DNA from 4 places in the Gemmobacter nanjingensis genome. Region 1 is predicted to be linked to each of the others. Evidence: riboswitches for the same ligand, from Rfam matches in the RefSeq annotation. Region 1 holds a riboswitch; each other region holds the start of a gene.
The links. Region 1 has a riboswitch for cobalamin ahead of IE126_RS02120 (energy-coupling factor ABC transporter permease). Riboswitches for the same ligand answer to the same signal wherever they lie in the genome.
Positions count from the first base shown of each region.

Region 1 (7,829 bases):
CAGCGCCCCCGCCCGTGATTTGCCGACGGCCGAGGACGGCCCCTATGCCATCACGCCGAAATGGTATGTCGGCGGTGGCAAGGGCCGGGCATGGATCGACCAGCAGAACGATGTGACGCTGAAAGATGTGAAGCTCGCGCATCAGGAAAACTACACCTCGGTCGAGCATCTGAAGCGCTATACCACGCTGGGCATGGCTACCGATCAGGGCAAGACCGGCAATGTGCTGGGCCTTGCGGTGATGGCGAGCCTCACCGGCAAGTCGATCCCGCAGACCGGGACCACGGTCTATCGCCCACCCTATACGCCGGTTGCCATGGGCACGCTGGCGGGCCGCTCTCGCGGGCAGGAGTTCAAGCCCAAGCGTCTGACCCCCAGCCACAAATGGGCCAGCGAACAGGGCGCGGTCTTTGTCGAGGTCGGCCAATGGCTGCGCGCGCAATGGCTGCCGCGTGCAGGCGAAACCCAATGGCGCGAAAGCGTGGACCGCGAGGTTCTGGCGACGCGCAAATCGGTTGGCATCTGCGACGTGACCACGCTCGGCAAGATCGACATTCAGGGCACCGATGCCGGGGCCTTCCTTGACAAGGTCTATGCCAATACCTTCAGCACGCTGGCCGTCGGCAAATGTCGCTATGGGCTGATGCTGCGCGAGGATGGCATCGTCTATGACGACGGCACCACGGCGCGGCTGGGGCAGAATGAATATGTGATGACCACCACCACCGCCAATGCGGTTCTAGTGTTCCGCAATCTCGAATATGCCCGGCAGTGCCTCTATCCCGACATGGATGTGCAGCTGATTTCCACCACCGAGGCCTGGGCGCAGTTCTCGGTCGCCGGGCCGAATGCGCGCAAGCTGCTGCAAAAGCTGGTGGATCAGGACATCTCGGATGCGGAACTGCCCTATATGGGGTGCCGCGAGATCACGGTTTGCGGCGGGCTGCGGGCGCGGATCTTCCGCATCAGCTTCTCCGGGGAACTGGCCTATGAAATCGCGGTGCCGACCCGTTATGGCGATGCGCTGATCCGTGAGCTGGTGGAACAGGGCCGCGAATTCGACGCCGTTGTCTATGGCACCGAGGCGCTCGGTGTCATGCGGGTCGAAAAGGGCCACGTCGCAGGGAACGAGCTGAACGGCCAGTCCACCGCGCTGAACATGGGTCTGGGCAAGATGGTGTCGAAGAAGAAAGACAGCATCGGCATGGTGCTGAGCCAGCGCGAGGGCATGAATGACCCGAACGGCTATCGTCTGGTTGGTGTGAAACCCGTCGATCCGGCACAGAAGCTGACCGCTGGCAGCCATTTCCTTGAGAAAGGCGCGGCGCCGGTGATTGCCAATGATCTGGGCTGGCTCACCTCGGTGGTCTATTCACCGCATCTGGGCTGTTCCATCGCGCTTGGCTACCTGAAGAAGGGTGACGAGCGGCGCGGCCAGCGCCTGCGCTCGGCCAACCTGCTGGCGGGGGCCGAGGTCGAGGTCGAAATCGTGAGCCCGCATTTCTTTGACCCGGAAGGAGAGCGTCTCCGTGGCTGAGCATCGTCTGAAACCCCTCTGCCCGCTGGGGGGCACCAGCCCGGCGCGGGCCAGCATCGGCCCGGTCACGCTGACCGAGGTTGTTGATGTGGCGCTGGCCTCCGTCTCGGCCCGCCTGGGGCGCACGGCGGAAGTGGCGGCGTCTGCTGCTGCGGCCGGCATCCCGCTGCCCGGTCCGGGCCGGTTCGAGGCCCGCGCGCCTTTCGCGGCTTTCTGGCTGTCGCCCGACAGCTGGATGGTCGAGGCACCCTTTGCCACGCATGAAGACAGCCGCGCGGCGCTGCTGCCGGTGTTCGGTGATGCGGCCTCGATAACCGAACAGACCGACGCCTGGGTGCGGATCGACGTCACCGGCGAAGGGCTGCCCGCGCTGTTCGAGCGGCTGTGCAACGTCGATCTGGCCACCGCGCAGGAAGGTGCCGCGACCCGCACCATTCTGGAGCATATGGGCGTCTATGTGGTGAAGCGGGGCGCCGCGCAGGTCAGCGTGATCGGGGCGCGCTCTTCGGCCGCCGCCCTGTGGCACGCGCTGGACACCGCCGCGCATTCGGTGTTCTGAACGGCTTCGCGGCCCCTCCGGGGGCCGCGCGCAAATCTTTTGAGGAAAAGATTTGCAAATTTCTTCAGGAAGAAATTTGCGCCTGGCCCCGGCGGCGCAGCAGGTAAATATCCATGATCCAGCCATGTGCGGCGCGGGCCTCGGCGCGGGCGGCAATGATGCGTGGGCCAGCGTCAATCAGCGGGCCATGGTCGGTAATCTGAAGGCGCATGCCGGCATAACCCGCCCACCAGATCTGTATGCCTTCCGGTGGCAGGCTCTGGAATGAACATTCGCCGTCCAGCATCACCACACAGGTATCGACGCCAGCCGGAAAGCCGGTTTCGCGCAATTGGCGCCCGGTGGTGATGGTGACGGGGCCGTCGATCTCGTTCAGCGGGATGGCATGGGCGGCAGTCAGCGCCTGGATTGAGGTAATGCCGGGGATGACCTCGATGTCCGGGCGCGGGTTCAGCCGGGTGGCGATGCGCAGGGTGCTGTCGTAAAGCGAGGGGTCACCCCAGACCAGCAGCGCGACGCGCGTCGCGCCGGGGTGGGCCGCGATACTCTCCACCCAGCGGGCGGCGATGGCATCATGCCAGTCTTCGACCCTTTGGCGGTAATCGGCAGTTGCGGCGTCTCGCGTCGGATAGTCGAATTCGGCAATGCGGGTCGCGGGGTTTTCCAGCACCTCGGCGAGGATCTCGCGCCGGAGGTCGGCCAGATCGGCCTTCGCGCTGCCCTTGCGCGGCAAGAGGATCAGATCAGCACGGTTCAGCGCGCGGATGGCTTGGCGCGTCAGGTGGTCGGGATTGCCGCTGCCAATTCCGACGAGGCTGAGGTGAAGGGTCATGGTCGCTCGGTCAAAGAGGCCGCCGCCCGGCTTTGGGCGGCGGCAGAAAGATCAGGCGGCGGCGTGCAGGCGTTGGGTCACAAGGCCGGAACCCGCAAGGCCCTTGATGGCCTTGGCGGCTGCCAGAACAGCCAGATCCACCAGCGGTTCCACCGCGACGACCAGCATGTAGGCGGCCCCGAAGGTCGAGACCTGCGCCATGGCCTCGGCGCTGAAGCCCATGCCGTAGAAAGCCCAGAAGGCGACCCAGGCGACGATGCCCGCCTGATAGGCGGTCGACAGCGCCAGCGCCTGCCCGTAGCGCAGATCGACATAGGCGGTGCCGGGGGCGATGACGCGCCGCGCCAGTGCCTGAAGGCCGAACAGTGGCACCAGCAGGGTGGTGACGTTCATCCCGTATTGCGGCAGGTCGAAGGGGGCGAAGAACATCCCCTGGATCAGCAGGCCAAGCGCCAGCCCGATGGCCGCCGGAGCGGCGCCGAACAGCAGGAACAGGGTCGAGCCAAGGATGAGATGCACCTCGGATACGCCGACGGGCACATGGGGAAGCACCTCGAAGAAGGTGAAGGTGGCGGCGGTGGCCAGCACGCTGCGCGCCAGCAGTGACACGGCGCCCTGTTCGCGGATCGCGGCAAAGGCGGTTTTCAGCGTGTAAAGCCCGGCGGTGGCGGCGGTGGCGGCACCAAGCATCAGCTTGGCCCCGGAAACGAGGCCCGGTTCGATATGCATGATCTGTCTCCTCTGGCCGTCACACCCGACGGCCGTGGTTTCGGTTCATGCAAGGCCGGTCTCCTGGCTTGCGGGTCGTGGCGCGTCCCGGCCTTCCCGGTGCCTTTGGGGCACCAGTGGCGGATGGGGGCGCTCTCCGCTCACAGTCGCGGGGGCGGCCGGGGCTTCGGGCGCCTGACTGGGTTCGCCCTTCCCCGTTCCCGATTGAGTCCGGTGCTTGGCACCTGATGGACACCTTGCCGCCTCGTTCTGTGGCGAAAGGGCGCTTGCGTCAAGCGGGCTTTGCGACGGTCTGGTGCGCTTTGCGACGGGCGGGCGGGGCCGGGGCGGTTGCGGGCCGCGCGGGCTTGGGGCAAAACGGTGTCATGGACCTGTTCGAAGACCCCCAGCCCCAGCAGGGCAACCAGCCCGAATATACCGTGTCGGAGCTTTCCGGCGCAGTGAAACGCATGATTGAAGGCGAATTCGGCCTTGTCCGCGTGCGGGGCGAGATCGGGCGAGTCTCGCGCCCGTCCTCGGGGCATATGTATTTCGACCTGAAGGATGACCGTTCGGTCATTGCCGCCGTCTCCTGGAAGGGGCAGGTGGCACGGATGCAGGTGCGCCCTGAAGAGGGGATGGAGGTCGTGGCCACCGGCCGGATGACCACCTTTCCGGGCCAGTCGAAATACCAGCTGATTGTCGAGGATGTGGCCCCCGCAGGGGCCGGTGCCCTGATGGCCATGCTGGAAAAGCGCCGCGCCGCCTTGCAGGCCGAGGGGCTGTTTGACCCCGCGCGCAAAAAGCCTGTCCCTTATCTGCCCGGCGTGATCGGGGTGGTCACATCGCCCTCGGGTGCGGTGATCCGCGACATCCTGCACCGGCTGCGCGACCGCTTTCCCCGCCATGTCCTGATCTGGCCGGTGGCGGTCCAGGGGGAGAAATGCGCAGCCGAGGTGGCGGCGGCCATTCTTGGCTTCAACGCGATCGAACCCGGCGGCCCAGTGCCGCGGCCCGATCTGCTGATCGTGGCGCGGGGCGGTGGCTCTCTGGAGGATCTGTGGGGATTCAACGAGGAAATCGTGGTGCGGGCGGCGGCGGCCAGCCGCATTCCGCTGATTTCCGCCGTGGGGCACGAAACCGACACCACGCTGATCGACTTCGCGGCTGACCGCCGGGCGCCAACGCCGACCGCCGCCGCCGAGATGGCGGTGCCGGTGCGGCTGGACCTGCTCGCCGCGGTCGATGGCTTCGGGGCGCGTCTCAGCCGGGCGATGGCGCAGGGGGCCGAGCGGCGGCGGGTGCGGTTGTCCGATCTGGGCCGGGCGCTGCCCCGGCTCGACATGCTGCTGGGCGGGCCGGGCCAGCGATTCGACGCGGCGGTGCAACGGCTGGGCGGCGCGTTGGGGCTGATGGTCACCCGCAAGCGTGGCGCCTACGAGGCGCGTGCCGGGCGCCTGCGTCCCGAGGCGCTGCGCGCCCTGATCGCGGGCCGGGCCGAGCGGCTGCAGGTGCTGACCGCCCGCGCGGATACGGGAATGGAGCGGCGGCAGGAGCGCAGCCATGCGGGCCTCGATAAATGGGCCTCACGGCTCGCGCCCGCGCTGGCGCGTCTGCTGTCCGGAGCCAAAACCCAGATTGCCCGCGACCGGGATCGTCTGGGCGTTCTGGCAAGCCGACTGGAAACCGCACCTGCACAACGGTTGGCCCGCGCCACAGAACGGCTGGACGGGCTGGAGCGGATGCGGAAGACGCTGGGCTATCAGGCGACACTGGCGCGGGGCTATGCCGTCGTACGGGCCGGAGGCGCCGTCATCACCAGTGCCGAACTTGCCCGCGAGGCCGCCGCGCTGGAGATCGAGTTCCGCGACGGCCGCGTCACGACCGGCCCCGGCACCTCCGTGGCGCCATCCGCCGAAGGCCCCCTGCGCACCCCCCGCAAGCCCCGTCCCCGCGAGGAGGGGCCGGATCAGGGCAGCCTGTTCTGACGCACAGCTCGCCGGACTGCCCCGGCAACCCCGTGGGCCGATGGGCGCAGGGAGTCCTCCGGGGCATCTTGCGCGAGGGGCCGGAGGCTGGAGGCGCGTACAGCCGCATCGGACGGCGCAGATGATGTGATCGCGCCCGACGGCACCAATCCTGCTGGCCTGGCACCGCAGGCCCTTAAGCCTAACTTCCGCAGCCTTCAGAACCACAAAAGCCTCCTTGCGGGGGCTTTGTATGTAGCTGAAATCCTAGGGATTTTTGGCTCCGGCGGTAGGGATCGAACCTACGACCAATTGATTAACAGTCAACTGCTCTACCGCTGAGCTACGCCGGAACACGAGGCGGTGTATAGCTTCGGGTTTCGGGGGTCGCAAGAGGGGTATTGCAGAAAAATGACGGGGTTGGAGCAGAAAGTTTTCCAGGGCCGATGTGTGGCGTTCTCGGATGGGTCAGGCGCTGGTCAGGAGCGGGTGAAGGTCGCGGAATGCAGCGTGGGCCGGTCGGCTGTGATCTGCTTTCTGTGAGACAGATCAATGAGATGGGCCAGAAGGTTGCGGCGGGCTGCGGGCTGGAGGGCGGGGGATACGTCGCTGTAGACCCGTGCCGTCAGCGCATCGAGACCCGCGGGACCCTGGGTCAGGGCCTCCAGAATGGCGGTTTCGCGGGCGCGGCGATGGGTGGTCAGTTCGGAAAGGCGCGCGGCGGGGGTCTCGACGGGCAGGCCATGCGCCGACAGAAACCGCCGCCAGGGCCGCGCGGCCAGACGGTCGAGCGAGGCCATGTAATCGGTCATATCGCCTTCGGGGGGCGAGACCAGTGAGGGCGCCCAGCCCATGACGTGATCGCCCGTGAACAGAAGCCCGTCCAGCGCGAAGGCCAGATGGCCCGCCATATGGCCCGGCGTATGCAGAACCTCCAGCTGCCAGTCTCCACCCGGGATGAAGTCACCATCCGCCAGTTGCACGTCGGGGGTAAAGCCGGTGTCGATGCCCTCGCCGCCGCCCAATCCGGTGATTCCCGCCATGCGGGGCGACAGGCCGGTGCCAGCCGGGCCGAATCCCAGCACCGGGGCGCCTGTCGCCTCGGCCAGCGGCCGCGCCAGCGGCGAATGGTCAAGGTGCGGATGGGTCACGAGGATATGGCTGACCCGCTCGCCGGGGGCGAGGGCGGCCAGAATCGCCGTCAGATGTTCGGGCAGGGCGGGGCCGGGGTCGATCACCGCCACCGCGCCCTCACCGATAATGTAGGTATTGGTTCCCCAATGCGTCATGGGCGAGGGGTTGGGGGCCAGCACCATCCTGACCCCGGCCTCGGGGCGGATTACCTCGCCGGGTGTCCATGGCTGCATTGTCGCTCTCCTCTTTCGCGGGGCGCGGGCTGCGGCTAGGCTGGGCGGCATGAGCTTTCGCCTGAAATCCATCCTGCCCCGTGGCCTTTACGGCCGCACGCTGCTGATCCTGATCGTGCCCATCGTCACGATCCAGCTTGTCGTGTCCATAGCCTTCATCCAGCGGCATTTCGAACGGGTGACTTTGCAGATGACCGGCGGGATCGCCGTGGAGCTGCGTCTGGTGCTGGACCGGATGGCCGCAGGTGACCGGGTCGGGGCCGAAATGGTGGCGTCGGAACTGGGGTTTGGTCTGGGTCCGGCGGCACCGCCGCTGGAGGGGCTGCGCTACGATGCGCTGGATCTTTCCGGGCGCGTGGTGGCCGAAACCCTGCGTGATGAGGTGCCGGGGTTTCTGGGCGCCGATCTGACGCGCGAAAGCGGCCGCGTGATCGCAGATTTCGCCACGCCTGACGGGCCGGTGCGAGTGGTGATCGACCGGCGCCGCACCTCGGCCACCAATCCGCATCAGCTTCTGGTGCTGATGATCGTCACCTCGGCTGTGATGACACTGATTTCCTATCTGTTCCTGCGCAACCAGATCGCACCGATCAAGCGGCTGGCGCAGGCGGCTGAGGCGTTCGGCAAGGGCCAGCACATCCCCTATCGTCCGCGCGGGGCGACCGAGGTGCGGGCGGCGGGGGCGGCGTTTCTGGATATGCGGGCGCGGATCGAACGCTCGATCGAAAGCCGGACGCGGATGCTGTCGGGGGTCAGCCACGACCTGCGCACGCCGCTTACGCGGCTGAAGCTGGGCCTGTCGATGCTGCCCGAAGATGACGAGACCGATGCGCTGCTGGGCGATGTGGCCGAGATGCAG
Region 1 covers NZ_BMYI01000001.1:408,914-416,742, reverse strand. Annotated here, with positions in the region: gene IE126_RS02135 (sarcosine oxidase subunit alpha family protein) at 1-1,537, shown strand, start outside; gene IE126_RS02130 (sarcosine oxidase subunit gamma) at 1,530-2,096, shown strand; gene cobF (precorrin-6A synthase (deacetylating)) at 2,161-2,928, opposite strand; gene IE126_RS02120 (energy-coupling factor ABC transporter permease) at 2,980-3,657, opposite strand; cobalamin riboswitch at 3,694-3,911, opposite strand; gene xseA (exodeoxyribonuclease VII large subunit) at 4,023-5,624, shown strand; tRNA gene IE126_RS02110 (tRNA-Asn) at 5,882-5,956, opposite strand; gene IE126_RS02105 (MBL fold metallo-hydrolase) at 6,083-6,970, opposite strand; gene IE126_RS02100 (ATP-binding protein) at 7,020-7,829, shown strand, end outside.

Region 2 (7,829 bases), 170 kb from region 1:
GCCGCGCGGCATCGCCAAACCACGGCAACACTCCGAACCCACGCCAGCCGGTGCGATCCGCGATCAGCCGGTAACCGCCATCGAACAGGCGCACATCGCCCCGGAACTTGTTGATGAGGAACCCCACGATCATCGCAGCATCCTCCGGGTCAAGCACCGCCTGCGTGCCGATCATCTGCGCGATCACTCCACCCCGGTCGATGTCCCCGGCCAATACCACCGGCACATCCGCCGCCCGCGCGAAACCCATATTGGCGATATCGCCCGCGCGCAGGTTGACCTCGGCGGGGCTGCCCGCCCCCTCGACGATCACCAGATCATGCGCTGCCCGCAACCGGGCAAAGCTTTCCTGCACCGCCCCCATCAGACGTGGCTTCAGCGCCGGATAATCCGCCGCCCGCGTCGTGGTCAGCCGCCGCCCCTGCACCACCACCTGCGCGCCGGTCTCGCTTTCCGGCTTCAGCAGCACCGGGTTCATATCCACCACCGGCTCCAGCCCGCAGGCCAGAGCCTGAAGCGCCTGCGCCCGCCCGATCTCGCCCCCATCAGATGTAACGGCGGCGTTGTTCGACATGTTCTGCGGCTTGAAGGGCGCCACCTTCAAACCGCGTCGCCGCGCTGCCCGGCAAAGCCCCGCGACCAGCATCGACTTGCCGACATTGGACCCCGCCCCCTGGATCATCAGCGCCGTCATCGCGCCTCTCCCTGGACAGGATGGGGGCGCTGCCCCCTCGGCCCTGCGGGCCTCACCCCCGGGATATTTAAGGCCAAGATGAAATGGCACCCAGCCCGATTTGGGCGCCGCATCCCGGGCCGTTTCCACGGCAGAGACGCGGCGCTTTCACCTTGGACGGCCATCGGGATCCCTCCCTGTTCCGCCCCTTCAACCTGCCGCGATTCGGTTAACATCTCGTTGCTTTCATCTTGGCCTTAAATATCCCGGGGGAGTCGCGCAGCGACGGGGGCAGAGCCCCCTCCCCGGCCGGTCAGAACTCGACGCCCTTCTGGCCCTTGATCCCCGAGCGGAACGGATGCTTCACCAGCGCCATCTCGGTCACCAGATCGGCCAGTTCGATCAGCTCTTCCCTGGCGTTGCGGCCCGTGAGGCAGACATGGGTCATCGGCGGCTTCTCGTCGCGCAGGAAGTCCAGAACCTCGTCCAGCGGCAGATAATCATAGCGCAGCGCGATATTGATTTCGTCCAGCAGCACGAAGCGGATCTCCGGGTCGCGGATCAGCTCTTTCGCCTTCTCCCAGCCCTTGCGCGCCATGGCGATGTCACGGGCGCGGTCCTGGGTTTCCCAGGTGAAGCCCTCGCCCATGGCGTGAAACTGGCAGAGACCCGCGAAATTCTCTTCGATCAGCCGCCGCTCGCCCGTATCCCAGGCGCCCTTGATGAACTGCACCACGGCGCAGGGCATGTCATGGGCGATACAGCGCAGGATCATGCCGAACCCGCTGGAGCTTTTGCCCTTGCCCGCGCCGGTATGGACAATGAGCAGCCCCTTTTCGCCTTCTTTCGTCGCCATGATCTTGTCACGGGCGGCTTTCTTCTTCGCCATCTTGGCGGCATGGCGGGCCAGATCCTCGGCCGGAACTTCGGTCTGCGGGGCAGTGTCTTGCATCGTATCCTCCTGTTCGCGGGGCAGCATAGCGGTGGCCCTTGTCCATCGGAAGCCGCGAAGCGACGGCCCGCGCGCGGCGCGCGCCATGTCGCGCCTGCCCGCCGAAGCGGCGCGGGCCGCGCTTGACTTCGCCGGGGGATGTGGCACAAGCGGGCCATGCTGGTTCCTGCCGCGAGGCAGGTGAAAAGGGAATGCGACAGGCTCAAGGGCCAAGCGCAGCCGCCCCCGCGACCGTGACCGGAGAGACCCCATACCACTGGCAAACAGCCGGGAAGGTCGGGGTCGGGGAGAAATCCACTCCGCAAGCCGGGAGACCTGCCAGCGATCTGTTTTGACGGGCGGACGGGGTGTTCCGCGACCGGCAGAGGTGACTGCCTGTCACCCCTTCCGCGCCTGCATCCCTTTTGCCAAGGAAGGGATGATCCGATGGCGCAGACCACGCTCCATGTCTGTCTGACCTGCCGGCGCGAGGGGGTGGACCCCGCCGCGCCGCGCCCCGGTGCCGTGCTGCACGAGGCGCTGGCGCAAGCAGGCGCGCCGGAAGGCGTGCGCATCGTCGGGGTCGAATGCCTGTCGGCCTGTTCCAACGGCTGTGCGGTCGCGCTCTCTGCCCCCGGCAAATGGACCTATGTCTATGGCCGGCTGGACCCTGATACCCATGTCGCTGCCATTCTGGACGGCGCCACGCGCTTTGCCGGAACCGCTGACGGAGTTGTGCCCTGGCGCGAGCGGCCCGAGGTGTTCCGCAAGCAATGCCTTGCCCGCATCCCCCCATTCCACTCTGACGCAACACAGGAAGCCGCCGAATGACCGATCTGACCAAAGTCCCCGTCACTGTGATCACCGGCTTTCTGGGTTCGGGCAAGACCACGCTGATCCGGCATCTGATGCAGAACCCACAGGGCAAGCGGCTGGCCGTTCTGGTCAATGAATTCGGCACCGTGGGGGTGGATGGCGAGATCCTGAAATCCTGCGCCGATGCGAATTGCCCGGTGGAGAATATCGTGGAACTCGCGAATGGTTGCATCTGCTGCACCGTGGCCGAGGATTTCATTCCGACGATCGAGGCGCTGATGGCGATGCCGCAGCGCCCCGATCATATCCTGATCGAAACCTCGGGCCTCGCGCTGCCGAAACCGCTGCTGAAAGCCTTCGACTGGCCCGCGATCCGCTCGCGCATCACGGTGGATGGCGTGGTGGCGCTGGCCGATGCCGAGGCGGTGGCGGCGGGGCGTTTCGCCTCCGATGTCGCAGCGGTGGAGGCGCAGCGCGCCGCCGATGACAGTCTTGACCACGAAACCCCGCTGTCCGAGGTGTTCGAGGATCAGATCGCCTGCGCCGATCTGGTGTTGCTGACCAAGGCCGACCTCGCGGGCGAGGCCGGTCTGGCCGCCGCGCGCGGGGTGATCGAGGCCGAGGCGCCGCGCAAGCTGCCGATCCTGCCCGTTTCGGAAGGTGTGGTGGACCCGCGTGTCGTACTGGGCCTGAATGCGGCGGCCGAAGACGACCTTGCCGCCCGGCCCAGCCATCACGATGGCCATGACGACCATGAACATGATGATTTCGACACGGTGGTGATCGAACTGGGCGAGGTGGCGGACCCTGAGGCGCTGCAAGCCGCGATCATCCGGCTGGCCCGCGAACAGGACATCCTGCGCGTGAAGGGCTATGTCGCCGTAGCGGGCAAGCCGATGCGGATGCTGGTGCAGGCCGTGGGCGCGCGGGTACGGACACAATATGACCGCCCCTGGGGCGACACACCGCGTGCGACCCGTCTGGTGGTCATCGCCGAGCATGACAAGGTGAACGAAGCCGCCATCCGCACCGTGCTGGAGGGCTGAGCCTTGCACGTCGTCTTCCGCGAAAGTCACGGGCTGGAGGAGACCGACACGCCGTTCGATCCGGGGCAAAGCCCGGCGGATCTGGTGGTTCTGTCGTTTTCCGACAGCGACCTTGGCGCTTTCGCGGCAGGATGGCAGCGGGCGAAAGCGGCGGGCGATGTGCCTTCGCTGCGGCTGGTCAATCTGGTGGCGCTGCGCCATCCGGTGTCGGTCGATACCTATGTCGAGGCGACGCTGTCCGGGGCGAAGGGCATTCTGGTCCGGCTGATCGGCGGTGAAAGCTACTGGCCCTATGGCCTCGCCTCGGTGCAGGATCTGTGCCGACGCAAGGGCATCGCGCTGGCGGTGCTGCCCGCCGACGGGCGGCCGGATGCGCGGCTGGACGACCTTTCTACCCTGCCCAGCGGCACGTTGCGCCGTCTGGCTGTGCTGTGTGACGCGGGCGGCGCGGTGGCAGCGCTGGCGGCGCTGGCGCAACTGGCGCTGGCGGCGGGGCTTTACATGGCGCCGGTGGCCGGGGCCAAGACCCTGCCCGATAGTGGCTGGTATTGCCCTGACCGGGGCGTCATTGCCTCGCCCGAAAGTGAAGCGCCGCTGATCGCCGTCACCTTCTATCGGTCTTACCTGACCGCCGCCGATACCGACCCGGTGGATGTGCTGATCCGTGCGGCACGGGCGCGGGGTTTCCGGGCTTTCGGCCTGTTCGCCCCCTCGCTGAAAGGCCCGCATGCCGCGTTGGTCGCCGAGGCGCTGCACGCCGCGCAGCCGGTGGCGGTGATCAATGCCACCGCCTTTTCCGCCAGGGGCGAGGCTGGTCATTCGCCGCTGGATGCCACTGGCTGTCCGGTCTGGCAGGTGGCGCTGTCGACCGCGCGGCGCAAGGATTGGGCGGCCGCAGAACGCGGGCTGTCGCCCGCCGATCTGGCCATGCATGTCGTGTTGCCCGAGGTCGATGGCCGGATCTTCGCCGGGGTGGTCAGCTTCAAGCAACCCAGCCCCCGCGACCCTGACCTGCAATTCTCGCGCTTCGTGCATCGCGCTGACGAGGGCCGCGTGGCAGCGGTGATCGACAAGGTTGCAGCGCGCTATCGGCTGGGCGCCACGCCTGCGGCGGAACGGCGGTTGGCGCTGGTGCTGTCCACCTATCCCGGCAAGGGCTGGAACCTTGCCCATGCCGTTGGTCTGGATGCGCTGGCTTCGGCAGAGGCGATTGTGGAAACGCTCCGCAGCGCGGGCTACGCGGTGACGCCCGGCACGGATCTGGGCCGCGCGCTTCAGGCCGAAATGCTCGACTGGCCGCTGGCGGATTATCGCGCCGCGCTGGCTGCCCTGCCCGCGCCGCTGCAAACGGCCCTGCACGCCACATGGGGCGCCCCCGAGGATGACCCGGCTTGCGAGGGCCAGTTCTTCCGCTTCCGGGCGCTGCGTCGGGGCGCGGCGCTGGTGGCGCTGCAACCGGAACGCGGCACGGCGGCATTGCGTGATGGCGAATATCACGACACTGGCCGCGTGCCCTGCCATGGTTATGTGGCCTTCTACCTGTGGCTGCGGGCGCAGGGGCTTCATGCGCTGATCCATGTCGGCGCGCACGGCACGCTGGAATGGCTGCCCGGCAAGGCGGTGGCGCAATCCGATGCCTGCTGGCCCGAGGCGCTGGTGGGCGATCTGCCGGTGATCTACCCGTTCATCGTCAATGATCCCGGCGAGGCGGCGCAGGCCAAGCGCCGCATCGGTGCGGTCACCTTGGGCCATATGCCGCCGCCGCTGATGCAGGCGGGCACGCCCCCCGCGCTGTTGCGGCTGGAGCGGCTGCTGGACGAATATTCCACCGCCGACGGGCTGGACCCCGCGCGCCGCGACCGGCTGGTGGCCGATCTGCGGGCCGAGGCGCAGGCGGCGGGCGTCGAGGCCGATCTGGGCCTTGCCCCCGATGCCTCGGCTGCCGAGGCGATGGTGCGCATTGACCGTTTCGTCTGCGACGTGAAGGAAAGCCAGTATGGCGAGGGGCTGCATGTCTATGGCACGGCTGAGGGCGAGGCCGGGGGGCTGCTGACGGCGCTGGACGCGCGGCATGTGGCGCCGGGGCCATCGGGGTCCCCGGCGCGGGGACGGCTGGACGTGCTGCCGACCGGGCGCAACCTTTATGCCGTCGATCCGCGCGCCGTACCCAGCCGCGCCGCCCATGCGCAGGGAGTGAAACTGGCGGAAGAGCTGATCCGGCGGCATTTGCAGGATCAGGGCGATTACCCGCGCGCGCTTGTGGTGGACCTCTGGGGGTCGGCCACCATGCGCACGGCGGGCGAGGAATTTGCCATGGCGCTGCATCTGGCCGGGCTGGCGCCGCGCTGGGACGAAGGTTCGGCCCGTGTTTCGGGGTTTGAAATCGTGCCGCCCGCCCTTCTGGGCCGCCCGCGCGTCGATGTGACGTTGCGGGTGTCGGGCCTGTTCCGCGATGTCTTTCCGGGGCTTGCGCAATTGTTCCAGCAGGCGGTGGGCGCGCTGGCCGACCGGGACGAGGATGAGAACCCCTATGCCTCCGCCCCCGGCCCCCGCGTCTTTGGCCCGAAGCCGGGCCTTTACGGCACCGGCATGGGCGCCGCGCTGGAGGATTATTCCGATGCCGCCCGCGCGGCGGCGGGCGAGGCCTGGCTGAACGCCTCGGAATGGGCCATCGACGAGCAGGGCGCGGTGACCCCCGACCGGGCGGCGCTGGAGGCGCGGCTGCGCGGGGCCGAGGGCTTCGCCCATGTGCAGGATCTGCCCGAAACCGACCTGTTGCTGGCCGCCGATCATGCCGCGCATGAGGGCGGCTTTGCCGCCGCGCTGGCGCGGCTGGGCGCCGGGACCGTGCCGCTTTACCATCTGGACGCCACCCGCCCCGACCGGCCGCAGGCTCGCCTGCTGGGCGAGGAGATCGCCCGCGTGGTGCGCGCCCGCGCCACCCATGCAGGCTGGGCCGAGGGGATGATGCGCCACGGCTTTCGCGGCGCGGCGGAAATCGTGGCGACCGTGGATCACCTTGCTGCCTTCGCCCATCTGACCCGCGCCGTGCCGGGCCATCTGTTCGACCTCTGCCACGAGGCAACCCTGGGCCGGGCCGAGGTGGTGGCGTTTCTGGAACGCGAGAACCCCGAGGCTTTGGCCGCGCTGCACGACCGCTTTCACGCCCTGCATGCGGCAGGGCTGTGGGTGACGCGGCGCAATTCCATCGCAACCTGGCTGGAGGGTGCGGCATGAGCGGCGTCGGCAAAGGCGCCCCGGTCGCCGGGGGGCTGTCTGCCCCCCGCGGGGGCTACGCCCCCTCCCCCCGAGGATATTTGGGCCAAGATGAAAGCGAGCCGGGTATCCAGGGTCCGAAAATATCGGGCCCCAAAATTCAGGGCTGGTGTCCGGGGGCGCTGCGTCCGATGGCCTCGGGCGACGGGCTGGTGGTCCGGGTGCGGCCCCCGCTGGGGCGGCTGAGTGGGGCGCAGGCGGCAGGCATCGCGGCGCTGGCCGCCGAGCATGGCAACGGGCGGATCGACCTGTCGGCGCGGGCCAATGTGCAGCTGCGCGGGGTCCGCGAGGACAGCCATGCCGCGCTGGTGGATGGGCTGCGCTGTCTGGGGCTGATCGACGCCGATGTGGCCACCGAAACGCGCCGCAACATCGTGGTGCAGCCGTTTCACGACGCGCTGACGCTGCGCATCGCGGCGGATCTGACGGCGGCTCTGGCTGCGCCGGATGCGCCGGACCTGCCGGGGAAGTTCGGCTTCGCAGTCGATACCGGCGCGGCGCGGGTGCTGGAGGCCACCGCCGCCGACATTCGGATCGAGCGGCATGGCGACGCGCTGCTGTTGCGCCCCGATGGCACAGCGTTGGCGAAGCCGGTTCCGCCGGACACGGCGGCAACCGAGGCGCTGGCGCTGGCACGCTGGTTTCTGGCCGCAGGCGGCGTACAGGGCGGGCGAGGCCGGATGGCGGCACTGATCCGCAGCGGTGCCCTGCCGCCGGGCTTCGGGATCGAAACCACAGCGCAGGAATTTGAGCCCCGCCCCGGCCCGGTGCCGGGTGGCGTGCTGGTAGGCTTTGCCTTCGGGCAGATGGAGGCCGGAACGCTTGCCACGCTGGCGCGGTCCGGCGCGCTGCGGGTGACGCCCTGGCGCATGCTGCTGGTGGAGGGCGCCGATCAGGCGCCGGACCTGCCCGGCCTGCTCACCGATCCGGACGACCCGCTGCTGCGCGTCATCGCCTGCACCGGTGCCCCCGGTTGCGGGCAGGCGCATCGGCCGGTGCGTGATCTGGCCCGGCAGCTTGCACCGCATCTGGACCGGCTCACGCATGTCTCGGGCTGCGCCAAGGGGTGTGCCCATCCCGGCCCCGC
Region 2 covers NZ_BMYI01000001.1:240,729-248,557, forward strand. Annotated here, with positions in the region: gene IE126_RS01235 (cobyric acid synthase) at 1-694, opposite strand, end outside; gene cobO (cob(I)yrinic acid a,c-diamide adenosyltransferase) at 987-1,625, opposite strand; cobalamin riboswitch at 1,769-1,962, shown strand; gene IE126_RS01245 (DUF1636 family protein) at 2,052-2,435, shown strand; gene cobW (cobalamin biosynthesis protein CobW) at 2,432-3,466, shown strand; gene cobN (cobaltochelatase subunit CobN) at 3,470-6,703, shown strand; gene cobG (precorrin-3B synthase) at 6,826-7,829, shown strand, end outside.
Region 2: linked by a shared signal. The riboswitch ahead of IE126_RS01245 (DUF1636 family protein) and the one ahead of IE126_RS02120 (energy-coupling factor ABC transporter permease) in region 1 are both predicted to bind cobalamin.

Region 3 (7,829 bases), on a different contig from region 1:
CCCTGGAAAAGACGCTGGCTGCATCGCTTGACGGGGTGATCGCCGCGCGACCGGACGGGGGCATCCTGCGCGTCAATCCTGCGGCAGAGCGTCTGTTCGGCCTGCCGCGCGACCGCATTGTCGGCACCGATCTGCAAAGCCTGTTGCCGAGGGCGCGCTCTGTCCGAGACGACGGGGACGAGACCGCAACGCTGGTCGATCCGGTCGGGCAGATGCTGCGGGGCGAGCTGCCGCCCGGCCGGATCGCGCTGGAAACCCGCCGCCCCGATGGCACGCCGGTCACGCTGGAACTGGCCGTCGCGCAGGACCGCGACAGTGACGGCGCGCCGGTGCTGTTTGCCTTCCTGCGCGACATCTCGGATCTGGTGCGGGCCGAGCGCGATCTGCGCGAGGCGCATGATGCCGCTGTGGATGCGGCAGAGGCGAAGTCGCGTTTTCTGGCGGTGATGAGCCACGAGATGCGCACGCCGCTCAACGGGGTGATTGCCGCGCTGGATCTGCTGCACCAGACTACCAGCCTGACCCCGGTGCAGGGCAGGTATCTGGGCATCGCGGAATCAGGGGCACAATCGGCGCTGGACCAGATCAACAACGTTCTGGAACTGACCCGCCTCGATGCCGAGGCGCTGCGCGCGGAAGAGATGACCTTCGATCTCAACGCGGTCATCGAGGATCTGGCCGAACAGATGGGGCCACTGGCGCAGCGCACGGGCAACCGGATCGTGCTTGACCTGCCGCCCGCCGATGTGGCGCAGGTCTCCGGCCCGCGGCGCATCTTCGTGCAGACCCTGCGCAACCTTCTGGGCAATGCCACCAAGTTCACCTGTCAGGGCACGATCCACATTGTCCTGCGGGTGCATATCGCAGGCCCGTCGCGGCTGGTGCGGGTCGAGGTGCACGATACCGGCTCGGGCATCGCCGCCGACAAGCTGGGCCGCATCTTCGACGTGTTTGAAACGCTTGACGGCGGATATGACCGGCGGGTCGAGGGGACCGGGCTTGGCCTTGGTATCGCGCGCCGGTCGGTCGAACTCATGCAGGGCGAGATCGGCGTGACCAGCCGCGAAGGGGCGGGCAGCACCTTCTGGTTCACCGCCCGGATGCAGGCGCCGCAGCGGGGCGGCGTGATGCCGCTGCCGCCTGTCCAGCCAGATACGGCGGATCTGCCCGCGTCGCATGTCCTGCTGGTCGAGGACCATCCCACCAACCGCGCGGTGGCACGGGCGATGCTGGAACATCTGGGCCAGCGCGTGCAGGAGGCGGAGAGTGGCGAAGCCGCCCTGCAGGCCGTGCGCGAAGGCGAGTTCGATCTGGTCCTGACCGACGTCAGCATGCCGGGCATGGACGGGCTCAGCATGGCCAGCCAGATGCGGGCGATGGGGGTCACATCGCGCATCATCGCCGTGACCGCCCATGCCCTGCCGGAAGACCTGCGCCGCATTCGTGCGGCGGGTCTGACCGAAATTCTGGTCAAACCCATCACCATTGCCCGGCTGACCGATATCCTGCGGGCCGGTGTCGGCCCCGAGGCCGAAAGTGCGCTGCCCACACTCGATCCCCGCATCGCGTCAGAACTGCGCGGTTTCCTGACGCCCGAAGCCTGCCGGGACACGCTGGATCAGCTTGATGTTGAAGCCCGGCAGCTGTTCACCTTGCTGGACGGGCCAGTGGGCGAAGGTGCCCGTCTGGCAGAGGCCGCGCATCGCTTCAACGGGGCCTGTGCCCTGCTGGGGGCAAAGCGGATTTGCGCGCAACTGACCGAGGCCGAAGGCGCCGCGCGGTCTGGCGGGCGCATGGCGGTGCATCATGCGCGGCTGACAGCCGAATGGGCGCGTCTGAGGCGACAACTCGTCACGGCCTTGCTTGCGGAGACCGCGCAAAAGGCAGATACTCCACCGGGCAAGCCGCCAGCCGGATATTAGGCGGTCGACACTGCTGCGCAGTAATCAGGAGGAGCTGTCTTGGCTGAAACGCCGCGCGTGAGCCTGCTTATTGCCGACGATCACCAATTGATCCGGGATCTCGTCGCCACGCATTTGCGCGCGCAGGGCTTTGACGAGGTCGTGGCCGTCGAAAGCTTCGAGACGGCCCGCACGGCCATCGCCCGCCATGGCTGCTTTTCGCTGGTGCTTCTGGATCTTTCGATGCCCGGCGTTCACGGCATGGATTCCGTGGCGGCACTGATTGCGGAAAATGCGGGCGGGCGCCTCGCGGTTTTCTCCGGTCAGGCGCAACCCGAGATGGTGACTGCCGCGCTGGCGCGCGGGGCCAGCGGTTTCATCCCCAAAAGCACACCGGCGCAGGAGCTGGCGGCCGCGATCCACCGCATTCTGGGGGGCGAGATCTATCTGCCCGAAGGCTTCGATCCGGTTGCCCCCCGGCCCTGGCAACCCGATCTGACGCCGCGCGAACGCGAGACTCTGGGCTTTCTGCGCGACGGGCTGATGAACAAGGAAATTGCCCTGCGCATGGGGCTCAGCGAGGTGACGGTCAAGATGCACGTCAAGTCGATCTGCGCCAAGCTGAACGCACGCAACCGCACGCATGCGGTCATCCTCGCCTCGGCGATGATGCTGGACTAGGGACTGTCCGCGCCGGGTCTGCCATGGCCCACGTTTTCCTGCGCGACAGAGACCGCCTTCAGCACAGCATGAATCTGCTGACCGGGCTTCAGCTCCAGTGCGGCGGCAGAGCGGCGGGTGATCCGGGCCAGCAGCATCTCGTCCCCCGCTTCCAGCTGCACCAGCGCACCCGGGCCTTCGCCCAGCCTGACCTCCCGCACAACGGCTGGCAGGATGTTCAGCGCCGAAATCCCTTCGGGGCGGATGGTCGCCAGCATGACATCCTGTGCGAGGATGCGCAGGCGAAAACTGTCGCCCGCCCGGCCCGCCACGCGCGGCAACCACAGCGGACCTGCGCTACAGTCCAGACGGCTGAGGCCGTCCTCGTCCGGCACCGCCAGCCGTGCGGAGAGGATCGCCCCGGCCTCGCGCAGTCCCAGCGCAGGTGCGGCAGCGGGGTCGGACAGGAGTTCGGTGGCCGGGCCTGCGGCGGCCACGCGGCCCGCCTCGATCAGCACCAGCGTGGTGGCCAGCCGCGCCACCTCGGGCATGGAATGGCTGACGTAGAGGATGGGCAGATGCAACTCATCCCGCAGCCGCTCCAGATAGGGCAGGATTTCGGCCTTGCGCGCCTCGTCCAGCGCCGCAAGCGGCTCGTCCATCAGCAGAAGGCGCGGTTCCGACAGGATGGCACGGCCCAGGGCGACACGGCTTTTCTCGCCCCCTGACAGCGCGGCGGGACGCCGGGCGAGCAAGGGGCCGATCCCCAGCATATCGACCACGCGGGCGAAATTGTCCGGTCCCCGGCGGTGCGCGAACCAGCGGCCATATAGCAGGTTCTGCCGCACGGTCAGATGCGGGAACAGCCGGGCGTCCTGAAACACATACCCCACCCTGCGCCGATGTGGCGGCAGGAAGGTGCGGGTTTCGGTATCCAGCAAGACCTCGCCCCCTGCGATGATGCGACCGTGGTCAGGGCGCAAGAGACCCGCAACAGCATTCACCACCGTCGTCTTGCCGGAGCCGGAACGTCCGAACAACACCGTCACACCCGGCGGTGCTTCGAACGCCACATCCAGCGTGAAGTCGCCAAAGCGATGGGACAGGTTCACCGACAGCGTCATGTCCCGGCGATCCTGCGCGCGACGGCCCGGCTGATCCATTCGGACAGCATCAGCGCGGCCATGGCGATGCCCACCGCCACCAGCACCAGACGCGCGGCCTCCTTCTCTCCGCCGGGCACTTGCAGAAAGGCATAGATGGCGGAAGGCAGTGTCTGCGTCTGGCCGGGGATGTTTGACACGAAGGTGATGGTGGCGCCGAATTCGCCCATCGCCTTGGCGAAGGCAAGGATCGTGCCCGCCAGAACGCCGGGCAGGATCAGCGGCAGCGTCACGGTCAGGAACACCCAAGGGCGCGAGGCACCCAGCGTGCCTGCTGCCTGTTCCAGCTTGGGGTCCACCGCCTCCACCGCCAGCCGGATGGCCCGCACCATCAGCGGGAAAGCCATCACGGCGGCGGCCAGCGCCGCGCCGGTCCAGCGGAAGGCCAGCACGATGCCGAACCACTGGTCGAGGATCTGGCCCACCGCGCCCTTGCGCCCGAAGGTCAGCAACAGCAGATAGCCCGTCACCACTGGCGGCAGGATCAGCGGCAGGTGGACGATGCCGTTCAGCACCTGTTTGCCGCGAAATTCCCACCGAGCCAGCGCATAGGCAGTCAGAATGCCAAAGGGCAGGCTGGCGGCCACGGCCCAGAGCGAGACGCGCAGTGACAGCGCCACGGCGCGCCATTCGTCGGGGGAAAGCCAGTCTGTCATATGCCGCCGGTCAGGCCCTTACTTCAGGATCGCGAAGCCCTGCGCGCTGAAGGCCGCATGCGCTGCCTCGCCCGAAAGCGCCTCGTAAAAGGCTTTGTCCGCCGCATCTGCCGCCCCGGTCAAGAGGGCAGCGGGATAGACGATGGCCGGATAGCTGTCGGCGGGGAAGGTGCCGACCACGGTCACATTGTCATCAGCGGCAGCATCGGTGGCATAGACGATGCCATAGGGTGCCTCGCCGGTGGACACCAGTGCCAGCGCCGCGCGCACGTTGTCGGATTGCGCGACGGCGGGTTCCACCTTGTCCCACTGACCCAGCGCCGTCAGCGCGGCTTTGCCATATTGCCCGGCAGGCACGGAATCGACCATGGCCATCGCCAGTTTCCCGTCGCCCAGCAACGCGGACAGATCGAAGCCCGCCCCGATCTCAACCGGCGCCGCATCCTTGCCATGCGCGATCAGCACCAGCGTATTGCCCAGCAGATCCTCGCGCGTGCCCTCCACGACCAGCCCGGCGTTCTGCACCTCGTCCATCCAGTTCGGGGCGGCAGACACGAAGATGTCGGCGGGCGCCCCGGCAACGATCTGCTGCGCAAGCTTGCCCGAACCCGCATAGCTGATCACCACCTGATTGCCGGTTTCCGCCTGCCACTGCGAGGCCAGGTCATCCAGCGCGTTCTTCATCGACGCGGCGGCGAAGACCACGACCTCCTCGGCGGCGGCAGGGCTGGCAGCGAGGGCGAAAGCAAGCGTAAGGGCAAGACGGCGGGACATGGGAGACTCCGATATGTTTCGGAAAACATATCTGGCAGGCACCTCCCGGTCACGCAAGCGTTATTTTTTTTCAGACATATCCGCCTTGGTCGCAGGGGCAAGCAAGGCCTCCAGCGCGGTCACCTCTGCCGCCCCCGCCTGTTCGGCGGCCTCCAATACCGCAAGGTAGCGGCGCAGCACCTCTTGCCCGGTCTCTGTCACCTGCGCCCCGCCGCCGCCCGCCCCGCCCCGCGCACTGCTGACCAGCGGCTCACGGAAGGCCGCGTTCATTTCCTCCACCAGCGACCACGCCCGCTTGTAGCTCATCTGCATCTGTCGCCCGGCTGCGGCGATCGAGCCGGTCTCGCCAATGCGCTGCAACAGCTCGGCCTTGCCGGGGCCAAGCATGGCGGTGTCGAACAGGATGCGCAGCTTCAGCTTGGTCATCGGCGGGCCTTTCCGGGTGTCTCGGGCAATCATCGCCGCCGGCGCGCCGACAGGCAAGGGTGCGCCGCTTGTCGTGCCCGGGCTTGACGGCGGCGCCGAGTCATGCGCTTCTGGCCGCCGATGGTTCCCGGCAAATGCGACGCTGGGTGAAAAGGGAACACGGTGCGGTGTAGCCATCAGGCGCCAATTCCGTGACTGCCCCCGCAACTGTAAGCGGCGAGCGACCCCCAATGCCACTGGACCCCGAACTGCGGGGCCGGGAAGGCGGGGCAAGCTGCGACCCGCGAGTCAGGAGACCTGCCATCGAGAACCGCAACAACCACCGGGCGGGGTGCCCCGGGAAGGAGATCGTATGGACAGATCCCCGCGCAGGCCGATGGCCGCGCTTTCCACCGAAACCGGCGCGCGCCCCGCGCCGCATCAGATGCTTGTCTGCCAGTCCTGCCCACATGTCGGGCGCGAATGCAGACCCGGCCTGAACCTGTTGATCCAGCTGCGCGGCGCCCTGGCGCTGGCGGGTGTGGGGGCAGAGTTCGAGCTGTCGGGAACGCTGTGCGTCGAAGGCTGCCAGCGGCCCTGCACCCTGGCCTGGCGGGTCGCCTCGGGCGAGACCTGGCTGTTTGGCGATGTCGAAGATGGCCAGGATATCGACGCGCTGGTGGCCGGAACCGTGCGCCCTGCGGCTGCGGTCATCCGCACGGCGGCGGGGGCGATCCAATGACCCCGGCGCTGGAGTTCCGCTCGGTCTGCTGGGGTCCGAAGGACCGGCCCGACATCCTGACCGATATCAGCTTTTCCGTTCCGCAGGGGCAGATCATGGCGATCTGCGGCGCGAACGGGGCGGGCAAGACCTCGCTTCTGCGGCTGATCTATCGCCACCAGCCGCCCCGGCGGGGCACGGTATCGGTTACAGGGCGCGACCTGTGGCTCATGTCAGCGCCCGAGGCCGCGCGCATCGTGGCTGCCGTGGTGCAGGAGCAACCCACCGATTTCGTGCTGAGTGTGCGGCAGATCGTGGCTTTGGGCCGCTTGCCGCATCGCAAGGGCTGGGGCAGCGGGCTCGCTCTGCCCGGTGAGGCTGATTGCGCCATCATCGACGCCGCCATGGCCCGGCTGGACCTGACAGCCTTCGCAGACCGCAGTTTCGGCACCCTGTCCGGGGGTGAAAGGCAGCGTGTCATGGTTGCCCGTGCCCTTGCGCAAGAGCCGCGCATTCTGGTGCTGGACGAGCCGACCAACCATCTGGACATCCGCCACCAGCTTGATCTGTTGCGGCTGCTGCGCGATCTCGGCCTGACAGTGGTGACCACGCTGCACGATCTGCCGCTGGCGGCGGAATTTGCCGAACGCATGCTGATCCTGCATGGCGGCCGTATGCTGGCGGATGGTCCGCCCGATCAGGTGCTGCACGAGGATCTGCTGCACACCGCCTTTCAGGTGCGGGGCCGGATCGACCACAGCGGCACCGGCCCGCGCCTGTCCTTTCACCTCTGATCCGATCAGGAGTTTCCGATGATCCGTCTCGCCCTTGCGGCGCTGCTGCTGTCTGCCAGTGCGGCTGCTGCCTTCCCCGTCACCGTCAAAAGCTGCGACCGTGATGTGACCTTCGACGCCGCACCCACGCGCGCAATTTCCAATGATGTGAACCTGACCGAAATGATGCTCGTGCTCGGCCTGCGCGACCACATGGTCGGCTATACCGGCATTTCCGGCTGGAAGACGCTGGACCCCGAAATGCGCGAGGGCGTCGCCGAATTGCCGGAGCTTTCGGCCAAATACCCCAGCAAGGAAGTTCTGGCTGCGGCGGAGGCTGATTTCTTCTTCGCGGGCTGGAATTATGGCATGAAGGTCGGCGGCGAGGTTACGCCCGAAACGCTGGAACCTTTCGGCATCAAGACCTACGAACTGACCGAAAGCTGCATCCATATCGGGCCGAAAGCACGCAGCACGATGCAGGACATGTATCAGGACATGCTGAACCTTGGCCGCATATTCGGCGTCGAGGATCGGGCAGAGGCGCTGGTCGCAGGTTACAAGGCGCGGCTGGCCGAGGCGACGAAGGGCGTGGACCACGACCATCCGCTGCGGGTCTTTGTTTACGATTCGGGCGAAGAGGCGCCGTTCACTGCCGGCAAATACGCCATGCCGACCGCACTGATCGAGGCGGCGGGCGGCGTCAACATCATGGATGATCTGGACAAAAGCTGGGCCGAAGTGGCGTGGGAGCCGGTGGTGGCGCGCAATCCGCA
Region 3 covers NZ_BMYI01000012.1:129,441-137,269, reverse strand. Annotated here, with positions in the region: gene IE126_RS17670 (hybrid sensor histidine kinase/response regulator) at 1-1,922, shown strand, start outside; gene IE126_RS17665 (response regulator) at 1,962-2,582, shown strand; gene modC (molybdenum ABC transporter ATP-binding protein) at 2,579-3,685, opposite strand; gene modB (molybdate ABC transporter permease subunit) at 3,682-4,380, opposite strand; gene modA (molybdate ABC transporter substrate-binding protein) at 4,399-5,154, opposite strand; gene IE126_RS17645 (winged helix-turn-helix domain-containing protein) at 5,215-5,580, opposite strand; cobalamin riboswitch at 5,685-5,899, shown strand; gene IE126_RS17640 (DUF1636 family protein) at 5,933-6,301, shown strand; gene IE126_RS17635 (ABC transporter ATP-binding protein) at 6,298-7,074, shown strand; gene IE126_RS17630 (ABC transporter substrate-binding protein) at 7,093-7,829, shown strand, end outside.
Region 3: linked by a shared signal. The riboswitch ahead of IE126_RS17640 (DUF1636 family protein) and the one ahead of IE126_RS02120 (energy-coupling factor ABC transporter permease) in region 1 are both predicted to bind cobalamin.

Region 4 (7,829 bases), on a different contig from region 1:
GCGGGTTTATCCTGGAACGCGGGGACGAACCCTATCGGTTCTCCTATGGCGCTGCGAACGAACTGACGGTGCTGAAAATCTCGAAGCGCATGCTGGCGGAAAAGCTGCGCGACCCGGATCGGTTCTGCGCGCGCATCATAGACGCGGGCAGTGGCCTGCCCGCGCTGTTTTCGGCGATGATGGGGCAGCTGCAGGTACTGCCGGAAACCGAGGCGCGGGCGGCGGCCATTCTGGGGCGGCAGACGGTCGAGGTGCTGGCGCTGGCGCTGGAGGGCAATACCGAAGATGGCGAGGCGGGCGTGCGCACCGCCGTGCGGGCGGGTCATCTGCGGCGGGCAGAGCATGTCATCCGGCAGAACCTGTCAAACACCGCCCTGTCACCGGAATATGTGGCCGATGCCTGCGGCATCTCCAAACGCTATCTGCACGAACTGTTCAGCGATACCAACAAGACCGTCTCGCAATTCATCCGCGAGGAACGGCTGATCGCGGCGCGGGATGTGATCGGCGCCTCGCGGCATCTGCCGATGGCCGAGATTGCCTATCGCTTCGGCTTCTCCGATCAGGCGCAGTTCTCGCGGCTGTTCAAGGCGTTGTTCGGCCTGACCCCGACCGACTGGCGCAGGCAGGCTGGCGATGCTTGACAGGCGGGCCGGGTGCTGCGCAGCCTGACCCCGCGAACAGGAGGGGGCGCCATGCAGGATCATCATTGTCACACCAGCAGCATCGTGGTGAACCGCCCGGCAGAGGTGGCCTTTGCCATCATGTCCGACGGGATAGCGCAGGGCCAGTGGGCCTGGGGCAGCGCCAACCGGCGCGAGGCGGAGCCGGGGCTGTTTGTAGGCACCTCGGTCTTTTCGGGCAAGGAAACCTGGGTCCGGCTGAACGCTGATCCGGCACGGTTTCAGGTAGATTACGACGTCGGCCCGTCGAAAGAGGCCATGCAGTTTCGCAACATGTCGCGGGTGATCCCCGGTGACGTGCTGAAGATCGGCGCCGACAAATGCGTGGTGACGCTGCTGACATGGCGGCTGGCCACCCAGACCGATGCGGAATGGGAGCAGATGGGCTGCATCCACGAGGCGGAGATGTTTCTGATCCGGGGCCTTCTGGAACGGAGTTAACCGTTCCCGGCCAGTGCGGTGATCACCTCGAAGGCCGTGGCCACATCGGCCTCGGTCGCGTCGAACTGGCCGACCTGAAAGCGGATCACCAGCCCATCCTGCACCCGCGTCTGCGTGATGTAGATGCGGCCATCATCGTTGATCCGGTTGATGAAGGCCTGCTGCGCCGCCTCATCCGCGCCTTTCAGCCGGAAGGTGAACAGTGACAGGACCGGCTCGGTCATGATCTCGAACCGCGGATCGGCGCGCAGCCTGTCTGCCAGCGCCTGCGACCAGCGCACATGGTTGCGGATGCGGGTGCGCAGCCCTTCCAGCCCGTAATGCCGCAGCACGAACCAGAGTTTCAGCGCACGGAAGCGGCGGCCCAGCGGAATCGACCATTCCGAATAATTGACGATCCCGTCCGCGCCATGGGTCTTGAGGTATTCCGGCCGGATCGCCAGCGTCCGCACCAGCGGCTCGGGGTCGCGCAGGAAATGCGCCGCGCAGTCGAATTGCACGCCCAGCCATTTATGCGGATTGAACACGATGGAATCGGCGCCTTCTATGCCGGTCCACAACTCGCGGAACTCCGGGCAGATCATCGCGGCGCCTGCCCAGGCTGCATCGACATGGGTGTAAAGCCCGTGCGCCTTCGCCACGGCAAGCGTCGCCGCAATGTCGTCGCAGGCGCCGGTTCCGGTGCCTCCGGTGCAGGCGATCACCCCGCAGGGGTGCAACCCCGCCGCCAGATCGGCACGGATGGCGGCATCCAGCGCCGCCGGGTCCATGCTGCGCCGCGGGCCTTGCGTCGGGATGCGGACGAGGTTCGCGGCCCCGATGCCGGAAATCCAGATCGCCCGGTCGATGGAGGTATGCACCTCGCCCGAACAATAGACCCGCAGGCGCGGCTGGCTGCTCAGGCCCTGTTCATTGCCGGCCCAATCCAGTGCGCGCTCCCGCATCGTCAGCACAGCGGCGAGCGTGGCGGACGAGGCGCTGTCCTGAATGACCCCCTTGAATCCCTCTGGCAGACCAACCGACTGACGCAGCCAGTCCATCATCACCGTCTCCATCTCGGTCGCGGCGGGCGAGGTCTGCCACAGCATGCATTGCGCGGCGACGGTGTTGGCGAGAAACTCGGCCAGCATCGAAGGCGGCGTGGCATTGGCGGGGAAATAGGCGAAGAAGCGCGGGTGCTGCCAGTGCGTCATACCGGGCATCACGATCTGTTCGAAATCGGCGAAGATTGCCTCCATCGCCTCGGGCGTTTCCGGCGGACAGGCGGGCAGGGCGGCGGCCACTTCGCCGGGACGGGTGCCGGCGCGGACCGGGCGCTCGCGCAGACCCTGATGATAGTGTGCGCCCCAATCGGCGATACGGGCGCCCCAGCGGGCGAAATCGGTCCAGTTCATCGGGGCTCCTTGGTCGTGGCTTCGGGGATGGCGCAGAGCTTACCGCATTGTGCCTGTGGGGCTGGGCTTTCCGGATCGTTCAGCCCGCATCCTGCGGCGTGGTCATCTGCGCTCCTCCCCCGGGTGGGCAAAGCTTTGCTGCTTGGCCCGGTCCCGTCAAGCAGGCTGGGTGCGTGCATGGTGCCACAGCGGAATGCGATCCACCCGCCGCGCTGCGGCGCGGCCTTGACTCGCGCAGCCCCCGGACCCTAGATCGCAGGACCAAGTTCCGGCCCGCCGGATGAAAAGGGAATACGGAGGAACGCCTGCGTTCTGGCCGTAGCTGCCCCCGCAACTGTCAGCGGTGAGCGACGTCGATCATGCCACTGGGGCGGCAAAGCCCCGGGAAGGCCGGCAACGCTACGACCCGCGAGCCAGGAGACCTGCTTGGAGGATCACCCTTTCCGGGCGCGAGGGGCGCCATGGAAGCGGCCTTAACCGCAGCGGTGACAGCAAGCACTGTCTGCGGAACCCTTTCCGCGACACATCGGGTCTGTCGGGCATTTGCCCGCGATTGGGAGAACGGAACATGGGTTCCAAACGCGTGTCGTATCTTGGTCTTCTGGCCACCACCTGCCTTCTGGTGCCGGGCGCTGCCGTGGCGCAGGAGGTCACCGAAATGGATGAGATCATCATTTCCGGCGGCCTGACCGGCATTGCCGCCAATGCCTATGGCCGGTCGGTCACCGTGCTGGATGGCGCCGAAATCGCGGATCGCGGCATCGCGACGGTGCAGGATGCCCTGCGCGCGCTGCCAGGGGTTTCCGTGACCGGCTCGGGCAGCACCTATACGCAGGTGCGTATCCGGGGCGGCGAGGCCAGCCATACGCTTGTGCTGATCGACGGGATCGAGGCCAGTGCCGGGTCCGATGAATATGTCTTCACCGGGCTGGAAGCCGCCGATATCGACCGGATCGAGGTGCTGCGCGGCCCGCAATCGGCTTCTTACGGCTCCAATGCCTCGACGGGGGTGATCAACATCATCACCAAAAAGGGCGATGAGGGCACGCATTACGGCGGCCGGATCGAGTTCGGCAACGGCACTGCCGCCTCGGCCTTCCTGTCGCAGCGCAGTGCGCGCGGCGGGCTCAAGCTGAGCCTCTCGGATCGTGATGACAAGGGCTATGACCAGTCCGGCGATGGCGGCGAGAAGGACGGTATCCGCCGCCGCACCCTGAACCTGTCGGGCGACTGGCAGGCGACCGAGGATCTGACGCTGGGCTTCACCCTGCGCCGCTCGAAAGAGCGCTACGACTATGATTCCGAAAACTGGGCCGCGACCGATGCCGACAGCTACGTCGTGGATGACCCGGCGCCCTACAGCAACCGCGATGAACAGACCGGCGCTTTGTGGGCGGAATTTTCGATGCTGGATGGCCGGATGACCCATCGGCTGGAATGGCAGAACACGCTGTTCAGGCAGAGCTTCAACGGCGGCCCGACCACGCGGAGTGAGACCGGGAAGCTGAAATACCGGCTCAGCTACGCGCTGGACGGACAGGCGGTGGAAGATGCGTCGCACCTGCTGAACCTGCTTGCGGAAAAGGAGGATGATGAATCCTCGGCGGCGCCGGGTTACAAGCGCGGCATGACCTCGGTCGCGCTGGAATATCGCGGTTTTCTTGACAACGGGCTGGACATCCAGGCTGGCATCCGGCGCGACAACAACAAGACCTTCGAGGATTTCACCAGCTGGAACATCGGCCTGTCGTGGCGCGTGCCGGATACCGGGCTGCGCGTCCATGCCTCGGCGGGCCGCGCCTCGGTCAACCCGTCCTATTACGAACTTTATGCCGATGACAGCTACACGCTGGGCAATCCCCGTCTGGCACCCGAACGCAACACCGGCTTCGATCTGGGGATCGAGACCGAGGTTCTGGGCGGTCGCGGCCTGATCGACATCACCTATTTCAACGAGAAGCTGGAAGACGAGATCACCTATGCCTATGGCGCGGCACCCGATGGCTCGGGCCGGGCGACCTATGTCAACCAGTCGGGCAAAAGCCCGCGTCAGGGGATCGAGCTCAGCGGTCGCCTGCAAGCCACCGACACGCTGTCTCTGGGGATGAACTACACCTATCTGGACGCAAAGAACCCCGACGGCTCGGTCGAGATCCTGCGCCCCCGGCACGAGCTTGGCCTGTCAGGCACCTGGCAGACCTTTGGCGGCCGCGGTTCGGTTACGGCGGACATCCGCTATGCGGCGGGGAATTACAGCACCGAATACTGGGGCGCCTTTGCAACCCGCAAGACCCCGGTCTGGACCACCGTGAATGTCGCCGCGCGCTATGATCTGACCGACAGCGTGCAGCTGACCGGGCGCGTCACCAACCTCTTTGACCGCAAGAATGTGGAAACCTGGGGTTATGCAACGCCAGGTCGCACCGCATGGCTGGGGCTGGAGGCGAAATGGTAAGGCAGCTTGCGCTGCTTTTGCTGCTGGCCGGTCCGGTAAGCACCGGGCCGGGGTTCGCCGCGCCGGACGCCCCCCGGCGCGTCGTCTCGATCAATCTCTGTACCGATCAGCTTGCTATCCTCCTGGCCGCGCCGGGGCAGTTGATTTCCGTCTCCGATCTGGCGCAGGACCCGCGCTCCTCCACCATGGTCGAGGCGGCCATGGCCTATCCGGCCAATCAGGGTCAGGCCGAGGAGGTTTACCTGATGAAGCCCGATCTGGTTCTGGCCGGAGCCTATACGGCGCGTGCCACGGTATCGATGCTGGAAAGGCTGGGTATCCGCGTGGTCACCTTCCCGCCTGCGAGTTCCATCGCGGAGGTGCGGCAGGGCATGATCGAGATGGGCCGCGCTCTGGGCCGTGAGGCGGCGGCGCAGGCCATGCTGGAGGCGTTCGATGCCCGTCTCGCGCGGCTGCCACCGGCCCCGTCGCAGCGCCCAACCGCCGCGACCTTCGCGGCCAACGGCTATGCCTCGGGCAGCCGGAGCCTTGCGGGCGAGATCATCGAACGCGCGGGCTATCACCATCTGGCCGAGGATCTGGGCATGCCCATGGGCGGCTTCCTGCCGCTGGAGGCGCTGATCATGGCCGACCCCGATCTGGTGATTGCGGGCGATCCCTATCCCGGCGCCTCGCGCGCCGAAGAGGTGCTGCACCACCCCGCGCTTGCCGCGCTGACCGGCGGGCAGACGGTGCTGGAGGAGAATGACTGGGTCTGTGGCCTGCCCGCGCTGCTGGATGCGACCGAACGGCTTGCCGCGACCCGCAAGGGGGTCGGGCCATGAGCTTTGCGCGGCTGCTGACCCTGCTGGCCGTGCTGGTTGCGCTGCTGTTCCTCGCCTCGCTGGTGACGGGCGTTGCGGCGGCGGGTCCAGGGGAATCCCTGCGCGCGCTGGTCTTTGGCGATGGCGGGCCGTTGACGCTGGTAATGCGGGAAATCCGGCTGCCGCGTGCGCTGCTTGCGGTGATGGTGGGGGTGAGCCTTGGCCTTTCGGGGGCGGCAATGCAGGGGCTCTTGCGCAATCCGCTTGCCGAACCCGGTCTGATCGGCGTTTCGGCCTCGGCGGCCCTCGGCGCGGTGCTGGCATTGCAGACCGGCTTTGCGGCGGCCTTCACCCTGGCACTGCCATTTTCGGCGCTGGCGGGGGCGCTTGCGGGAGTGTTGCTGATCCTGCTGCTGGCGGGCCGCAGCGGTGGCGCGCTGGCGCTGATCCTGGCGGGGGTGGCGCTGTCGGCGCTGGCCGCCGCGATGACCTCTCTGGTATTGAACCTGTCGCCCAACCCCTTTGCAGCCAATGAAATCGTGTTCTGGATGATGGGATCACTGGCTGACCGCAGCTTTGCCCATGTCTGGATCGCCCTTCCGATCATGGCGGCGGGCTGGCTTGCACTGGCGCGGACAGGTCGGGGGCTGGAGGCGCTGACGCTGGGCGAGGATGCCGCCTCCGCCATGGGCACCGATCTCCGCCGCCTGCGGTTGCTGGTGGTGACGGGCGTCGCGGCCTCGGTCGGCGCCGCCACGGCGGTGGCAGGCGCGGTGGGCTTCGTCGGGCTGGTGGTGCCGCATCTCTTGCGTGGCGCGGTCGGGGGGCGCCCGTCGCGGCTGTTGCCTGCGGCCGCGCTGGGAGGGGCGGCGCTGGTGCTGGCGGCCGATATCGGCGTGCGCGTCATCCTGCCGGGGCGTGATCTCAAACTCGGCGTTCTGATGGCGCTGGTGGGCGCGCCGGTGTTCCTGCATCTGATCTGGCGCATGCGGGGGCAGACATGAGCCTGTTGACGCTCGACCGTCTGAGCCTGTCCCGCAGCAGCACGCCCGTTCTGCGCGAGATTTCCCTGACCATCGCGCCCGGCGAATGCGTGGGGTTGCTGGGGCCGAATGGCGCCGGGAAATCCACGCTGATGCGCGCGGCGCTGGGGCTGGTGCAGGCCAGTGGCCAGAGCTCGCTCGCCCGGCTGCGCCCGGCGGAGCGCGCGGCGCAGGTCGCCTGGCTGCCGCAGGCGCGTGAAATCGCCTGGCCGGTCAGCGTGGCCCATCTGGTCTCGCTCGGCGCGATGGCGCGTGGCCGGGCCGGAGATCACCCCTCGGTCGCGGCTGCCATCGCCCGCATGGGGCTGGAGCCATTCCGCAACCGCGTGGCAACGGCCCTTTCTGGCGGGGAGCAGGCGCGGGTTCTGCTGGCCCGCGCGCTGGCCCAGGATACTCCGCTCCTCATGGCGGATGAGCCCGTCGCGGGCCTCGACCCTGCCCAGCAGATCCGCAGCATGCGGGTGCTGCGCGCGCTGGCGGACGAGGGGCGCGGTGTTGTGGTCTCGCTGCACGATCTCGGGCTGGCGGCGCGACACTGCACCCGGCTTCTGGTGCTGCATCAGGGCGCGCTGGTGGCCGATGGCACGCCGGAGGCGGTGCTGACGCCTGAACTTCTGGCCGGGGTGTTCGACATCATCGCCTATCGTGCCGATACGCCCGAAGGCCCCAGTTTCCAGCCGCTCGCTACGGTGTCGGAATGACTGTGCTCACCCTTGCCCGTCCCTGGCTGATCGCCGATCTGGGGCAGGAGATGCGCGTGCTCAGCTTCGCGCCGTGGCGGCCGGGCTTTGCCACTGCGCGCCGCATCCTGTGGCGCGAGGTGCGTAATGCTGATTTGACGCCGGATCTGGACGTGGACCGCTGGTTCGCGGCTGAAATGGCGGGGCAGGGCGCGTCGGGGGATGTCGGCATGCTGACCTCGCGCGATATCGGGCGACATTTCACCGCGCAGGCAGAGGTGGAGGGGATCGCCGTCACCTGTATTGCCACGGTCGGGCTTGGCAATGCCG
Region 4 covers NZ_BMYI01000004.1:115,474-123,302, reverse strand. Annotated here, with positions in the region: gene IE126_RS09575 (AraC-like ligand-binding domain-containing protein) at 1-644, shown strand, start outside; gene IE126_RS09570 (hypothetical protein) at 696-1,124, shown strand; gene IE126_RS09565 (pyridoxal phosphate-dependent decarboxylase family protein) at 1,121-2,518, opposite strand; cobalamin riboswitch at 2,765-2,962, shown strand; gene IE126_RS09560 (TonB-dependent receptor plug domain-containing protein) at 3,087-4,973, shown strand; gene IE126_RS09555 (ABC transporter substrate-binding protein) at 4,967-5,797, shown strand; gene IE126_RS09550 (FecCD family ABC transporter permease) at 5,794-6,780, shown strand; gene IE126_RS09545 (ABC transporter ATP-binding protein) at 6,777-7,520, shown strand; gene IE126_RS09540 (adenosylcobinamide amidohydrolase) at 7,517-7,829, shown strand, end outside.
Region 4: linked by a shared signal. The riboswitch ahead of IE126_RS09560 (TonB-dependent receptor plug domain-containing protein) and the one ahead of IE126_RS02120 (energy-coupling factor ABC transporter permease) in region 1 are both predicted to bind cobalamin.